DNA from 2 places in the Neobacillus sp. PS2-9 genome. Region 2 is predicted to be linked to the other one. Evidence: predicted binding sites of a transcription regulator. Region 2 holds the regulator's gene; the other holds the start of a gene.
What was found. The regulator Rex, encoded in region 2, represses fermentation and respiration genes when NADH is low (regulators of the CRP and FNR family bind a similar motif). The targets are predictions, from matches to a motif close to TTGTGAAATATTTCACAA.

Region 1 (8,265 bases), 2.3 Mb from region 2:
GCTCTCTGACCATTCGAGTGCTACAGCAGTTTCACTAATGGACATTGAATGAATATATCTTAAAATTAATACCAATCGATAATCAATAGAACATTTATCTAAACAAGAATAAAGGATATGGATTTGTTCATTTTGAAGGGAAATTTCTTCAGGTAATGGTGATAAATCTTTAAATTCATTTTTATCCCAATCAAACGTACTAATAATTCTTTTTTTCCAGCCTAAATTCTTGCGAAAGGAATCAATGGCAACATGCCGGGCAATAGAGAATAGCCAAGTTTTTTCACTGCTCTTGCCTTGGAAAGTCCCATATGATTTAAATATTCGTATATATACTTCCTGTATAAGGTCTTCAGCTTGCTCACGGCTATTAACTAAATAATATAGAAAAGAAAATAGGTCCTGATGATATTTTTCATAGAGCTCCTCAAATTGACCTGGCAAAAGATTCGCCCCCTTTCAATGGATAAGGCGAAATTTGGCCATTAAAAGTTACACTCCAGGGATAATTTTATTATTTATCAATGTTTTTTAAAAAAAGATCATTCTAGATTTGCAAATTTTTCTAAGTCACGGTTTTCTCCTATTACTACTAATACATCGCCATGATTTATGATTTTATCTGGTGATGGTGATATATTAATCTCATCTTCATGTCTGATAGCTATTACACTTAAATTAAACCTAGCCCTTAAGTCAAGCTCTCTTAATGTTTTTTCAATCATGTATTCAGGTATTTTCACTTCTTCCACACTATAGTTTTTAGAAATTTCAATGAAATTTAGCACTTTGGGTGAAAGTAACTGGTGGGCAACTCGCATCCCCATATCCCTCTCAGGAAATACAACCCAATCGGCCCCTACCTTATCTAAAACCTGTCCATGAAGCTTATTTAAGGCTTTAGCAATTACCCTTTTCACTCCCAGTTCCTTTAAAAGTAAAACAGTGAGAATGCTTGCTTGTATATCGTTTCCTATAGCCACAACGACGGTATCAAAATTTCGTATACCGATAGATTTTAATGCTTCTGCATCTGTTGAGTCCGCAATAACAGCATGCGTAACAAAAGAATGCGAATCTTCCACTCGTTCCTCATTTACATCCACACCTAACACTTCTTGTCCAGATTCAAATAACTTTTGAGCAATACTGATACCAAATCTACCTAGACCAATAACCGCGTATTGATTAGCCATTTTCAAGTCCCTCCTTGAACCCAACCTAAGAACATTAAGAAGATGGGTTATTTATACTACTTTTACCCTTGGAGGAATAAAATATTTAGCTCTTTTTTCACAGGATACACTAAAAATGATAAAATAAATTTTATTTATCAAATGCACATTATGTGTCATACCTCACTGTATTATTTTAAAAAGTGTTCTATAATACTGAAGAAAATTTTTCCATAACTGAAGAGTATGTAAGTAAGACAGTATGTTTTGGCAATAATAATACACATGGGAGTTAAGGGGGATAAATATGAATCAAGGAACAAAACAACTTTTTATTCAAACGGGAAGTCTTGTCGCAGGATTTATGGTTTGGGTGCTCATATCTTCGCTTATGCCTTATATAAAGGCAGATATACCGCTCTCATCCACAGAAATCGCTTGGGCAACAGCGGTACCGGTTATACTCGGGTCACTCCTTAGGGTTCCAATAGGTTATTGGACTAATCGCTATGGAGCACGCATACTATTCACAATTAGCTTTATCATTTTACTGATTCCTATTGCAATTATTAGTTACGCAAATTCATTATTCATGTTAATACTTGGTGGTTTTATGCTTGGGATCGGTGGAGCAGTTTTTTCCATTGGTGTTACTTCTCTTCCTAAATATTATGAAAAAGCTAAGCATGGTTTCATAAATGGAATTTATGGAGCAGGAAACATTGGCACAGCTATTACCTCCTTTTCAGCACCCGTTCTAGCCAACATGTATGGATGGAGAAATACCGTAAAGATTTTTTTAGTTATCATGTTAATCTTTACAATAGTCAATTTCTTATTTGGAGATAGGAAAGAAAAGAAAGTAAACAATTCTTTATCTGAACAAGTGAAAGAAGTTTATAAAAATCCTAAACTTTGGTTTTTAAGTTTATTTTATTTTATTACGTTTGGTTCTTTCGTGGCGTTCACTATCTACTTACCGTCCTTCTTAGTCAATCATTTTGAACTAGATAAAGTTGATGCTGGTTTACGTACAGCTGGTTTTATAGCACTTGCAACATTTTTCAGACCAGTAGGCGGATGGCTAGGAGATAAAATTAATCCTTTTCTAATCCTAATGGCGGTTTTTTTCAGTTTAACCTTTGCAGGCTTTCTACTCTCATTTACCCCATCCTTACCTATTTATTCCTTTGGGTGTTTGTTAGTTGCTTTTTTCGCCGGCATTGGTAATGGTGCGATTTTTAAGCTTGTACCATTTTATTTTTCAAAGCAGGCTGGCATAGTAAATGGAATTGTTGCAGCAATGGGAGGATTAGGTGGTTTCTTCCCTCCAATCATTCTGACTATTCTATTTGATTGGACTGGTCATTACGCAATTGGATTTATGTCCCTTTCCGAGTTTTCACTTGCAAGTTTAGTCATTGTTGTTTGGCTATACTATCAGGATAAACTAGATATTTCTGCTAAAATCGTAAACCATGCTGTTGACGGTATTTGCGTTACAGATTTAAATGGAATAATTCAGAGCGTAAATCCGGCTTTTACAAGAATTACAGGTTTTAGTGAGGACGAAGTGGTTGGGAAAACACCTAGTGTCCTTCAATCTGGCGAACATGACAATGAATTTTATAAGCAAATGTGGAATCGTTTAAAAACAGAAGGTTTTTGGGAAGGGTATATTTGGAATAAACGCAAAAATAATGAGATTTATAAAGAATGGTTAACTATTACTGCAATTAAAGATGATGTAGGGGATACAAAAAATTACGTTGGAATGTTCAATGAAGAAAAAGAATCTTAACGTAACTATATGTGGTAAACAGAGAGCTTCATAGATGAAGGTCTCTTTTGTTTTGGGCGATAAATTTTACAACTTTTTGTCAAACGTGCTGAGTTCACAGTTCCTTCACTATTTTTGTGACGAACGTCACAAAAATCATGTTACCATGTGTCTTATAGTAATAACACAAGGAACAACTTGATATTTGTGAATGAATTAGATTGCACATATAGGAGGAAAAAATCATGGCTCGAATTAATTATTGGAATCCAGAAGATGAAACGTTCTGGAATGCAGAAGGAAGAAAACACGCTAAAAGAAATTTATGGATCTCCGTCCCGTCTTTGATGCTTGCATTTATTGTATGGCAAATATGGTCAGTTGTAGCCGTCAGACTTAATGATATTGGCTTCCATTTTACAGACGAACAATTATTCACACTTGCTGCTATACCAGGTCTTGTTGGTGCGACACTCCGCTTTGTATATACATTTGCAGTTGGGTCTTTTGGTGGTAAAAATTGGACAGTGATTTCAACAGCAATCTTAGCCATCCCAGCAATCGGAATAGGTTTTGCAGTCCAAAATCCTGATACACCATTTTCAATCATGCTTCTCCTAGCAGCCCTTTGTGGTCTAGGTGGAGGAAGTTTTTCATCATCTTCGGCAAACATAAGTTTCTTCTTTCCAAAAAAGGAAAAAGGAACAGCACTTGGAATTAATGGCGGCTTAGGAAATATGGGTGTATCTGTCGTACAGTTTGTCACACCATTAATTATTACATCAGGAACTTTTGCATTGGTTGGCGATAAACAAGTTTTAGCAAATGGTCAAGAAGTATGGTTACAAAACGCAGCGTTTATCTGGGTCATTCCCATTGTCATTATGACACTTTTAGCAATCTTTAAAATGGATAACGTTCCAGGAGCAAAGCAATCTGTTGCTGATCAATTTGTGGTTGTAAAACGGAAACACACATGGATTATGACAGCACTTTATGTAGCTACCTTTGGTTCATTTATTGGTTACTCAGCTGCATTCCCACTTTTATTAAAGTCTCAATTTCCTGAACACATTTCACTTGCCTTCCTTGGGGCATTAGTGGCAGCTGCAGCACGACCTGTGGGAGGCTGGATGGCTGACAAAATTGGCGGCGCGAAAGTAACGGCTTATGTCTTAGTTATAATGGGAATTGGTGCAGCAGGTGTTATTTACTTCTTAAATGACAAGCAATTTGCTGGATTCTTAATTGCTTTCCTAGTTCTTTTCCTTGCAACTGGAATCGGCTCAGGCTCAACGTTTCAAATGATTCCAACCATCTTTATTCCAAAAGAGGCAGCACCTGTAATCGGTTTTTCTGCAGCATTTGCAGCATATGGTTCATTCTTTATTCCTAAGTTATTTGGATGGTCTGTTAAGGCGACTGGAACACCTGTTACTGCGTTCTATTTCTTTATTGGATTCTATGTTGTCGCATTTGGTTTGAACTGGTTCTTCTACCAAAGAAAAACAGTCACAGCCAAAACACTTGTAAAACAAGCCGGCTAATCCGGCTTGTTTTTTTACAATAAAAAAAACCGGGCAAAACCGTAACGGGTTCTTTTACCTATCACAAAACTTAAAAATGTATATGAAAATGACCATTAATTTGTATGTGAATTTGATGGTCATTTTTTATTGATATAACGCTGAAAATCACAAAAACAGGCGTGAAACTGTAGTCCAATTTGTATATCAAAATGTAAGATTACAGAGACTTCTGTTACCTTACATTTAAGACTGCAAAATGCTTTTTTTTATTAAAAAACCACGCTTTTTCTTTGGTCTTGGCTCTGTTATTATTCATTTTTGATTTTCGTGTAGGTATGAGAATTCATAGGCGGAGAATTTCCGGTTAATGTATAAAGAAGAAGAGTAAGAAGCAGATATAAGCGGAGATATTCCGGTTAACTGCTCTAAATAAGACAAAATCCAAAGATTTTGATCATATAACCGGAAAAACTCCCTTTATTTTTAAGGAAATATGGGTATTTCCCAAGATAAACGGAATTTTTCCGTTTATTTTTCAGAAGAAATCCACATCCAGTTGTAACCGAGCCTTGACCTTAAAATGCTCTAAACATTAGGTTTAACAGCACTTTGTAATGTTTTTACATAACAAAAAGCCCTGCATTTAGCAGGACAAAATGTATAACAAATAGGAGCACATTTTTAAATGCATTTTTATAAAATTTGACAAGTATCCGAACCCGTTAGCAAAACCGCCCGGTACTTTTTTTGTTAGAGAATATCCGACAATCTGTATTTTATGCCATGGAATCCCTCATAATATCCTAGATACATTTGCCCACCACATTTTTCGCATAAAAATATTGGTGGAGCCATTGTTCCCCATCATCCATTAGGTCAAGAAACTTCTTCTATTTACCGATCGTAAGCTTTTTCCCTTACCTCGGGCATTAGAACCTTCTTCTATTTACCATTCGTGAGCTTTTTCCTTTACCTCGGGCATTAGAACCTTCTTCTATTTACCATTCGTGAGCTTTTTCCCTTACCTTGGACATTAGAACTTTCTTCTATTTACCGGTCGGACTTCTTTCTATTGGGTTGAGGCATAATATACCACAGTATCAAGGAACGTGGAGGTGAAAATGTTTATACTTGCTTATCAATAAAAAAACTGCCAAATTCGGCAGTTTTTTGTTTTAATCTAATATTTTAACTTTTATTTCCTTCCTACCCCATTCAAGTGCTTTTTCTTCTGAAGGGATAAAAACGTCAATTCGGTTCCCTTTGATTGCTCCACCTGTATCTGATGCGATTGCTTCACCATATCCCTCAACCAGAACTTTACTTCCTAGTGGAATGACAGATGGGTCAACTGCAATTACCTTGGCACCAGGGTTAGCATTTAAATCGAGTCCTGTTGCAGTAGTTCCGCTGCACCCTTCACACGATGCAGTATATGCAGTAGCCTTAACGGTAATTTCCTTTGAAGTTTCCTCGGCTTTAGTTGTTACTGGAACTACAGGTTTACTAGCAACACTTGTTGAAGCGGTCTCCACTTTTGTCTCCTCGCTCTTTGGAGTAATTGATTCCTTAGTAGAAACCTCCGGGGCTTTTGAGACTACTGGAGCTTTTGCTGGTTCAACCATCTTCCCAGAAGAAAAGTTATTTATTTCATCATAGATCACTAATTGTAACCCTGGATGAATCAGATCAGTATTTAATTTATTCCATTCTTTAATCATTGCAACCGATACTTGATATTCCTTTGCAATATCCCAAAGTGTATCATCCTTCACCACTGTGTATTGCTTTTCAGTTGCAATCTTTAATACATCTCCAGGATGAATAAGGTCAGTGGAAAGGTGATTCCACTTTTGAATGTTTTCTACAGATGTATTATGTGCTCGAGAAAGATCCCACAAGGTATCTCCATCTTGTACAGTTAACTCTGCCGCTTGTACATTAGCACCTACAGTTCCTGAGAGTGCAACAACTGCAATGAAAGTTCTAATTTTATTTATCATTTTTTTACCTCCCATGTTCTTTCGCAGCTAACTTTAATCATCTTAACATGAAATTTTTTGATACAAAGAACAAGGGCATGTTAATTCGTTTACAAGAATGGCAGTTATATTACAATAACATTTCCGAACAGCTGTATCATAGAAGTTTAATGAAATCATTTCCTACAGTGGGAATCTTTGTACATAATAGATAAAAAATAATAGTGCAGGTTTAACCCTGCACTATTTTACAAAAATATTCTCTTTTAAATTCTCGATATTGCAACAGCACATGCTTTATATTCCGCTGTCCCGGATATTGGATCATACTCATTTAATGTTAAGACATTCGTAGGTGTTTCACTCCAGTGGAAACTCATAAAAACAAGGCCAGGAACCACTTGATCGGTTACCTTCGCCTTAACCTTAAGTTCACCTCTTCGAGATCGAACCTGAACGATCTCCCCATCCGAAATTCCTAGTTTAGTTGCATCTTCTGGATGTATATCGACTGTCTCTTCTGTTTGCTTGACTTTTACTCCAGTAGCATAGTAGCGTGTTTGAGTGTGGGTATTATATGACTCATAGCGCCGTCCAGTCGTTAGCGTAAAAGGATAATCATTATCTGGCAGCTCTAAAGGCTTTGTATAGTCAACAGGCACGAATGGCGCTTTTTTCACCACAGTGTCTTGTTGATGGAACCTCTCATGCATAACAAATGTGCCTGGATGGACTTCATCAGGGCAAGGATAATGAAGACTATACTCATTTTCCAGTCTCTCATAAGAAATTCCACCGTACATTTCCCAAGCTAACCTTCTTACTTCATTCCAAATTTCCTCACTATTTTCATAATGCATTGAATAGCCCATCAGGGTAGACAGTTCACAAAGGATTTCCCAGTCTTCTTTCGTATTAGGGTCTGCCTCAACAGCTTTTCGAACGCGTTGAATTCTTCTATCTGTATTTGTATAAGTTCCATCTACTTCTCCCCAGGATCGGGCTGGTAAAACAACGTCAGCTAATTTAGCTGTTTCTGTTAAGAAAATATCTTGCACAATTAATAAATCAAGTTTTTTAAATATTTCTTTTGTATGGTTCATATGAACGTCGGCTAGGATTGGATTTTCTCCAATGACATAGAGTGCTTTTAATTCACCCATCTCTAAACGGTCAAATGTTCGTGTTTGTGTGTCACCGGCTTGTGGATTAAGGACCACATTCCATTCCTTTTCAAAACGTGCTCTGAACTCATCCTTTGCCAGGCTCAACGCTCCAGTCAATTGGTTCGGTAAACATCCCATGTCACCTGCACCTTGGACATTATTTTGCCCCCTAAGCGGCATAATACCTGCACCCTGTTTACCAATATTACCTGTTAGTAAGGCTAAGTTCGCAATATCAAATACATTATTTACCCCACAATGGTGTTCAGTAATGCCCAATGTATATGCAATCATGGAACCATTCGAAGTAGCATATTCTCTAGCAGTTGCTATAATATCCTCAGCTTTTACGCCGGTAATTGCAGCAGCATATTCAGGAGTGTACAGATCAACCTGTTTCCTTAATTTTTCAAAGTCAACAGTAAACTGCTCAATAAACGTTGGATCAAATAGGCTTTCTTCTAAAATAACTCGTATGAAGGCATTAATAAGAGCAATGTCAGAACCTACATTGATTTGTAAATGGCGATGTGCCACTTTTACCATATCTATTTTCCTTGGATCTATTACAATTATCTTTAATCCGGACTTTGCTGCTTTCTTGATTCGATTGGCAATAATAGGATGTGCTTC
Region 2 (8,265 bases):
TCTAACACTTTTTCGTGATTTTGAAAAACCTCTGGGTTACATAACTGCTGTTCGCACTCCTGAATCTGTTCCTCAAGCTCTTCAATCCGTAACTCGATTTCTTCTAATTTCCTTTTGCGCTGGCGCTCCAGCTTTTTGCTTTCTTTATCCTGTTGATAAGAGTTCTTCTCGAAAGCTTCTTGCTGAGCAGCCTTTTTAGACGATTCAGCTAGTGCTAATGCAGCCAATTCTTCCTGCTCGAGCTTCTTTTCAAGATAATAATCATAATCCCCAAGGTACTCCATGCTGCCATGTCTGCTTAATTCCAATACCTTAGTGGCAATCCGGTTTATAAAATACCGGTCATGGGACACAAACAAAATGGTTCCGGGATAATCAATTAGTGCATTCTCAAGGACTTCCTTACTATCAAGGTCCAGGTGGTTCGTAGGCTCGTCAAGAATGAGAACATTGGCCTTTTCTAGCATCAGCTTCGCAAGTGCTAATCGAGCTTTCTCCCCGCCGCTAAGAGTGGAGACTATTTTTAACACATCATCACCAGAGAATAAGAAGTTTCCAAGAACGGTTCGGATTTCTTTTTCATTTTTCAGTGGATAATCATCCCAAAGCTCATTTAATACACGCTTATTAGAGGTTAATTCCGCCTGTTCCTGATCGTAATAGCCAATGGAAAGGTTTGTTCCATAATGGATAGTTCCGGCAAGGGCAGGGAGCTTCTTAATAATCGTTTTTAAAAGCGTAGACTTACCAATTCCATTTGGACCCACAAGAGCAATGCTTTCTCCCTTAAAGGCCCGGAACGAGATCGCCTCAGATACCTTCTCACCACTGTAGCCCACAGCAAGAGAATCGACAGTTAATACATCATTCCCGGTTTGTCTTTCAATTTCAAAAGCGAAAGTGGCAGACTTTTCATCACCAAGAGGTCGGTCCATTATGTCCATTTTCTCAAGCTTTTTCCGGCGGCTTTGCGCTTGTTTGGTGGTGGACGCTCTCGCTAGATTCCGTTGGATAAAATCCTGTAAATTAGCGACCTCTTGCTGTTGTTTTTCATAAACCTTCAAATTGCGCTCATAATTGGCCGCTTTTTGTTCAAGGTAAGAACTATAGTTACCCGGAAAACGTTGGATTTGCTTGCGGGATACTTCATAGACCTGATTCACGACTTTATCTAAGAAGTAGCGGTCATGAGAGACGATTAAGATCGCGCCATCATACCCCTGCAAATATTGCTCCAGCCATGAAAGGGTATCAATATCCAGATGGTTGGTAGGCTCGTCCAATATTAAAATATCAGGTTTTGTTAGCAGTAATTTCCCCAAAGCAAGGCGGGTTTTTTGACCACCGCTTAAACTAGCAATCATGAGAGAATGATCCTGGAAATTTAAACCGTGTAGAACCGAGCGAATGTCAGCTTCAAACTGGTATCCGCCCTGTTCCTTGAATTGTACCTGGAGGGTATCATATTCTTTCAGCACCCGTTCGTACTTGCTTGGGTCTTCAAACACAGAAGGCTCGGCCATTTGCTCTTCCAGTTTGCGGAGCGATTTTTCCATGATTTGAAGGGGTTCAAATACGGTTAACATTTCGTCCCAAATGGTCAATTTGGATTCTAATCCTGTGTTTTGAGCTAAGTACCCAATGGTTACTTCTTTTGGTTTGATGATTTCGCCGCCATCATGAGACAAATGTCCGGCAATAATCTTTAATAAGGTCGATTTTCCGGCACCATTACGGCCAACTAGGGCCACACGGTCTCTCGTTTGTAATTCTAGCTTTATATTCGATAAAATAAGGTCAGCACCATAATATTTTTGTAATTGATTTACTTGCAATAAAATCATTTTATTCACCTCTATTACTTAGGACTAGTGTACCGTATAAGCGGAATGACAGCAATAACTCGGACTCTTCTAGGTGCTGTTCTTTTAAAAAATCTAGTGATTCGTTCAAAGTTTCACACACATAAAAGGAAAAATAGTGTATTATTTTTTGGTAGGAGGATTTTTTATATGGCCGAATTTACGCATTTTAATGAAGAAGGCAGAGCAAAGATGGTAGATGTCAGCGATAAGCCTGAGACAGCACGTACTGCTCTTGCTCATTCTAGCATAACTGTAAGTAAAGAGATTTTTTACAAAATAACCCATCATGAGATGAAGAAGGGCGATGTACTAGCTGTTGCCCAAGTTGCAGCCGTGATGGCGGCAAAAAAAACATGGGATATTATTCCTATGTGTCATCCCATCCCACTGACAGGTGTGAATATTTCTTTTGCATGGGAAGAGGAGCAAACAGGGAACTTTCAATTACATATTGAGGCAGCGGTGAAAACAAAGGGGAATACAGGTGTGGAAATGGAAGCGCTCACAGCTGCATCTACTTGTGCTTTAACCGTTTATGATATGTGCAAGGCAGTCGATAAAGGGATGGTTATTGGGCCAACCTATTTAGTGGAAAAAACAGGCGGTAAAAACGGTGATTTTAGAAGAAATGAACAGGTTAAATAAGAGTTAAAAAACCATTCATGGGGTGTGGGAGAATATGAGTAACGAAACGATGAAAATACCACAGGCGACAGCGAAACGGCTGCCCCTCTATTATCGATTTTTAAAGAACCTGCATACTTCCGGCAAACAAAGAGTTTCATCTGCAGAGTTAAGTGAAGCGGTAAAGGTAGACTCGGCAACGATTCGCCGTGACTTTTCCTATTTTGGGGCATTAGGTAAGAAGGGGTATGGCTATAATGTTAATTATTTGTTAACCTTTTTCCGGAAAACGCTGGATCAGGATGAATTAACAAAGGTTGCGTTAATTGGGGTCGGTAATTTGGGGACTGCCTTTTTAAATTATAACTTTTTAAAAAATAACAACACGAAGATCGAGGTCGCGTTTGATGTCGATCCGGAAAAAATGGGTACAACGATTCGCGAAGTTCCAGTTCATCATATGGATGATTTGGAGAAGGTATTAGAAAATAGTGATATTCAGGTGGCTATTTTAACGGTGCCAGCTCCTGTTGCGCAAATGATAACGGACCGACTGGTAAAAGCGGAAGTTAAAGGGATTCTAAACTTTACGCCTGCTCGGTTAAATGTACCAGGGTCGATTCGGGTTCACCATATTGACCTGGCAGTGGAACTGCAATCATTGGTTTACTTTTTAAAGCACTATCCAACAGTGGATGTAGAGGAATAGAACATGATAATAAGGCCTCTTACGATGATTCAATCGTAGGAGGTGTTTTTATTGCAAAAATTTGTAAGTTATAACTTTACACGCGTAACAGTGTTATGTTACATTGATAAATAGAAAGGGGTTTTTATCATGAGTGAGGAGTTAATCTCAAAAAAAGACCTATTAGAATTTGCGAGAATTTCCTATGGACAGTTATATAGATGGAAGCGAAAGGACCTTATTCCAGAAGAATGGTTCATACGTAAATCAACCTTTACTGGGCAGGAGACCTTTTTTCCAAAAGAGAAGATCCTAGAAAGAATCAATAAAATCCAAACAATGAAAGAAAATTTATCACTAGATGAACTGGCAGACATGTTTTCACCAAATATTTCTGACTTGCAGCTAGGAAAAGACGAGCTAGTAAAACGTAACATTGTTTCATCTGCTGTTATGAATTTTTACCTTGAGAATGAAAAAGGAAGCCCTACGTTTACGATTACTAGGATGCTTGAAGTATATGTGCTTGAGAAGCTTCTGCAATCTGGTGAGATTAATCAAGATGAAGGAAAGATGCTGCTTCAGGTGTTAAAGGAGCATGCTGCTTTAATCAAACAAAAAAGCTGTGAATTAGTCATAACAAGGAAACTTGGGGTGTCATCGTGTCTCTTGCTCATTAACGCAGAAGCGATGCATATGGATTTGGGGACGAAAATGGTTGTGCAGCTCTCACTGATGTCGTGTATGGAAGAGATCAAAGCAAAATTATTATAAAGGAGAATATACATGGATATGAAGGAAAGAGGAGACTTAGTCATCAATGGTTTCGGTGCTTCAAATGGTGGGGCGTTCCGCCAGGTCATATTGAATGGATTCGGAACGGTTAACAGTGATGTTGATTGCGTGGAGTTTGAAAGTAATGGCTTCGGGACCGTGGATGGGAATGTGACAAGTGAACAGACGAAAATAAACGGTAAAGCAAAGGTCAAGGGAACGATTGAATCCCAGCAACTATCGATAGATGGAACGGCAAAGATTGGCGAAAATCTATATGTGAAAAAATTAAAGGTTTCCGGCAAGGCGTCTGTTGGTGGAAAAGTCAAAAGTGAGGAAATCAAAATTAATGGGGTGTTAAGGGTAGAAGGAGATTGTGAGGCAGAGATTTTTAAAGCAGATTCTCAATTTGCTATAGGCGGGTTATTAAATGCCGAACAAATTACGATTCAACTTCATGGCCCATGTAAGGCAAAAGAAATCGGCGGTGAAACCATTTTGGTGAAACATAGAGGTTCCTTTTTCGAAAGTCTCATTAAACCGTTGTTTTCCACTCAGCTCGAAGTGGAATTCATTGAAGGAGACAAAATTGAACTAGAGAATACCATTGCCAAGGTGGTACGGGGGAATCAGGTAAAGATTGGCCGGAATTGCCAAATTGGTGTCGTAGAGTACCGGGAAGATTTTTCACAACATAAAAATGCTGTCGTCAAAGAAAGTATCAAAGTGTAATAGGGGGGTAGGAAAATGGAGAAAACCAGTAACCTGATCATAAATGGTTCGGGGAGTTATCCTGGCGGCCAATATAGAAAAATCAGCATAAGAGGAGAAGGAACCATCGTCAATAACGTCGACTGCTCCAGCTTTCATGTATATGGAACAAGTGAGGCGTGCGAAAATGTGAAAACACGCTCTGCTAAAATCTTGGGTGAAGCAGAGGTCAAAGGATCGATGGAGGCAGAGGAAGCACTCGTTATGGGCACAATGACCGTGGGCGGGAAGGCACATTTGAAAAAAATGAAGATTTTTGGCTTGTTAGAGACGGATGACCGATTAATTGGCGAGTCAGCCGTTATTAAAGGAAGTATCTCTGTAAAAGGTGATGTCGCGTATGAGAAATTTGACTCGAGCGGCGGCTTTGAGATTAAGGGGTTGCTCTCTGCCGACACCGTTAAAATTCTACTGAGCTTTGGTGAGAGCACAGCGGAGGAAATTGGCGGCGGGAAGATTTCGGTAAAAAGAGGATCCTGGTTTATACCATTCACCAATATTCCACTCTCAAAGAGAGCGGGTTTTCTCGATGCAAAAGTCATCGAAGGCGATGAGGTGTACTTAGAAAACACAAAAGCAGCAATCGTTCGGGGAAATATTGTGAAAATCGGTCCTGGATGTGACATCGGTTTGGTGGAGTATAGAGACGATTTGGTACATGACCCTAGCGCCACTATAAAAACAAAAACGAAGGTTTAGAGGGGGATAGGGGATGACAGCAAAAGATAGTAAATTAGGTTTAGTAGTCGCAGGATTATTATTAGGTATTTTAATGGCGTCAATGGATAATACCATTGTTGTGACCGCGATGGGGACAATTGTTGGTGACCTCGGTGGACTGGAAAGCTTCGTTTGGGTTGTTTCTGCCTATATGGTAGCAGAGATGGCGGGGATGCCGATCTTCGGGAAATTGTCTGACATGTACGGACGGAAGCGGTTCTTTATTTTTGGGCTTATTTTGTTTATGGCAGGATCCGCTTTATGTGGTACAGCCGAAACGATTACACAATTAAGTATTTACCGGGCGATCCAAGGAATTGGCGGCGGCGCACTTGTGCCTATTGCCTTTACGATTATGTTTGATCTCTTTCCACCTGAAAAACGCGGGAAGATGGGCGGATTATTTGGAGCGGTCTTTGGTCTATCGAGCATTTTTGGACCGTTGCTAGGGGCGTATATTACGGATCATATCAGCTGGCATTGGATTTTCTATATTAACATGCCGCTTGGAATTTTATCCTTGATTTTTATCGTGATGGCTTACAAAGAGTCACCGATTCATCAAAAGCAAACGATTGACTGGTGGGGAGCGGTGACATTGGTCAGCGGAGTCGTCTGCTTAATGTTCGCTCTAGAGCTAGGTGGACAGAAATATGACTGGGATTCAGTGATTATTTTAAGCTTATTTGCAGGATTTGCAATTTTGTTTGTCGTCTTTTTATTTGCTGAGACAAAGGCAAAGGATCCAATCATTTCATTTTCGATGTTTAAAAACCGGTTGTTTGCTGGAAGTACGATTGTCGGTCTGTTTTATGGGGCAGCTTTTATGGCCGGAACGGTATACATACCGATTTTTGTCCAAGGAGTGTATGGAGGCAGTGCAACGAATTCGGGGTTGATTTTATTACCGATGATGCTTGGGTCGGTGGTGACCGCGCAAGTAGGAGGGTTTTTGACGACGAAAATGAGCTACCGAAATATCATGTTTTTGTCGGCGGCTATTCTGATAGGTGGATTTTTGCTGTTAAGTACGATTACTCCAGAAACCAGCCGGGCGATATTAACGGTGTACATGATTGTCATCGGACTGGGAGTGGGCTTCTCGTTTTCGGTGTTGAGTATGGCGGCGATTCATCCATTTGGCATGGAGCAAAGGGGCTCAGCGACTTCAACAAGTAACTTTATTCGTTCCCTAGGCATGACGATTGGGATTACCATTTTTGGCACGATTCAACGAAATGATTTTACAGACGCTCTCGAAAAAGCCTTTGCAGGGATGGGACCGATGCCGAAGGGTGGAGCGTTCGGGGATTCACGGGCGTTATTATCAGAAGAAGGGCGAAAGATGATCCCTCAACAGATTCTTGATAAAATTACAGATGCTCTTTCCAGCTCGATTGTCCATACCTTTACATGGGCATTGGTACCAGCAGGTCTGGCGTTCTTGTTTATCTTTATCTTAGGCAAAGAACGAATGGTCATTCACCGGGGAGAAGCTTCAAAATAAAAGGTGTCAGGCACCATTGTGAAAATTTTACATGGTGCCTGACACCCTTTTTTGTGATTCGCCGATAAATCGTATGAATTCGCTGATAAAATTCTAGATTCGCTGATAAAATGCGTAAATCCGCCGATAAAGGTTAAAAATTCGCTGATAAAATACAATTTCTTCAGATTGAATGTAATTTTACACAAAAAAAAAGAGCTTATAGTAGCTAAAAAGTTTAATTATAGCTACTATAAGCCTTATTTTTTCAGTTTATCTTTATATTTAAAATGAAAGGTGATCATTTTTAGGCCAGATCCGAAGTCGAAGGTGGCGAGAACGACTAATAAATAGCTAAAGAAGCCCCAGCTGTTTTTTTGAACATCGTCAATAGCGAAATAAGTAAACAACCCTCCAAGAAAGAAATAAATCAAACCGGATAACAAAGGTGAACGTCTCATAAGAATCCTCCGATAAAGTTTTGAACCGCCTCAGCCTCACGCTGCAGTCTTTCAATATCGTCTTTATAGACTGATTGGACTAAGACAACCATGGTATTCATGGTCACATGGGCAAAAATCGGCACCCAAATGCGCTTGGTCTTTACATATAAAAACGCAAATGTTAAGCCCATAGCCGAATAAAGCAAAATGTGAACAGGCTCCATATGTGCTAAAGCAAAAACCACCGAGCTAATCAAAGCCGAGATGAAGAAATTAAATCGCTTATAAAGAGCACCGAAAATAATTTTTCGAAACACGATTTCTTCTAAGATAGGACCGAAAATACTTGTCACAAGGATGGCGAGCGGTAACGTGTCGATGATGGTTAGTATATCCTTTGTGTTCTCCGAGCCCATTTTAATTCCTAAAAGACTTTCGATGATGGCCGCAACATATTGAGAAAATAACGCTAAAAAGACACCAAAGATCGCCCAGGCGATGGACGAGCCGAAAGAACTGTTTCTTTCCTCTAATCTTTTTGCGTTGAATTCTTTCCGTAAGAGGAAAAGAATGATGATGAGGGCTATTGAAAAGCTTGCAATCAGCCAAATAGGTACAGCGAGCCTTTGATTAATTCCTGCATATTTAAAACCGAATAGTAATAATGGCAGTCCAACTAGACTGGAAAGCTGCATAGCAATATATACAATGATGATCCACCAATATTCTTTTTTCAAATGCTAATCTCCTTTTCGCACATCTATATAAATTAATTAAACTGTATGCTTATCTTTATTACGCTATTTTCTATTTTACTCTTAAAATGAGCCTTGTTTCAATTTAGTTGAACTATTTTAATAAGTCAGGTATAGAATGTCCTCTTATTCGCATACT

Region 1: a site for Rex is predicted at 3,091-3,108, ahead of RCG25_RS10460 (NarK family nitrate/nitrite MFS transporter). Genes of this name have one in related genera too.

What each region holds. Positions count from the first base shown of each region.
Region 1 is NZ_CP133269.1:2,076,245-2,084,509, reverse strand. Features, by position in the region: gene sigX (RNA polymerase sigma factor SigX) at 1-444, opposite strand, end outside; gene RCG25_RS10470 (potassium channel family protein) at 543-1,196, opposite strand; gene RCG25_RS10465 (NarK/NasA family nitrate transporter) at 1,483-2,976, shown strand; gene RCG25_RS10460 (NarK family nitrate/nitrite MFS transporter) at 3,201-4,502, shown strand; gene RCG25_RS10455 (3D domain-containing protein) at 5,660-6,487, opposite strand; gene fdhF (formate dehydrogenase subunit alpha) at 6,733-8,265, opposite strand, start outside.
Region 2 is NZ_CP133269.1:4,958,328-4,966,592, reverse strand. Features, by position in the region: gene RCG25_RS24745 (ABC-F family ATP-binding cassette domain-containing protein) at 1-1,844, opposite strand, end outside; gene moaC (cyclic pyranopterin monophosphate synthase MoaC) at 2,013-2,510, shown strand; gene RCG25_RS24735 (redox-sensing transcriptional repressor Rex) at 2,545-3,198, shown strand; gene RCG25_RS24730 (YhbD family protein) at 3,328-3,951, shown strand; gene RCG25_RS24725 (polymer-forming cytoskeletal protein) at 3,964-4,683, shown strand; gene RCG25_RS24720 (cytoplasmic protein) at 4,699-5,421, shown strand; gene RCG25_RS24715 (MDR family MFS transporter) at 5,435-6,949, shown strand; gene RCG25_RS24710 (YdiK family protein) at 7,189-7,389, opposite strand; gene RCG25_RS24705 (CPBP family intramembrane glutamic endopeptidase) at 7,386-8,108, opposite strand.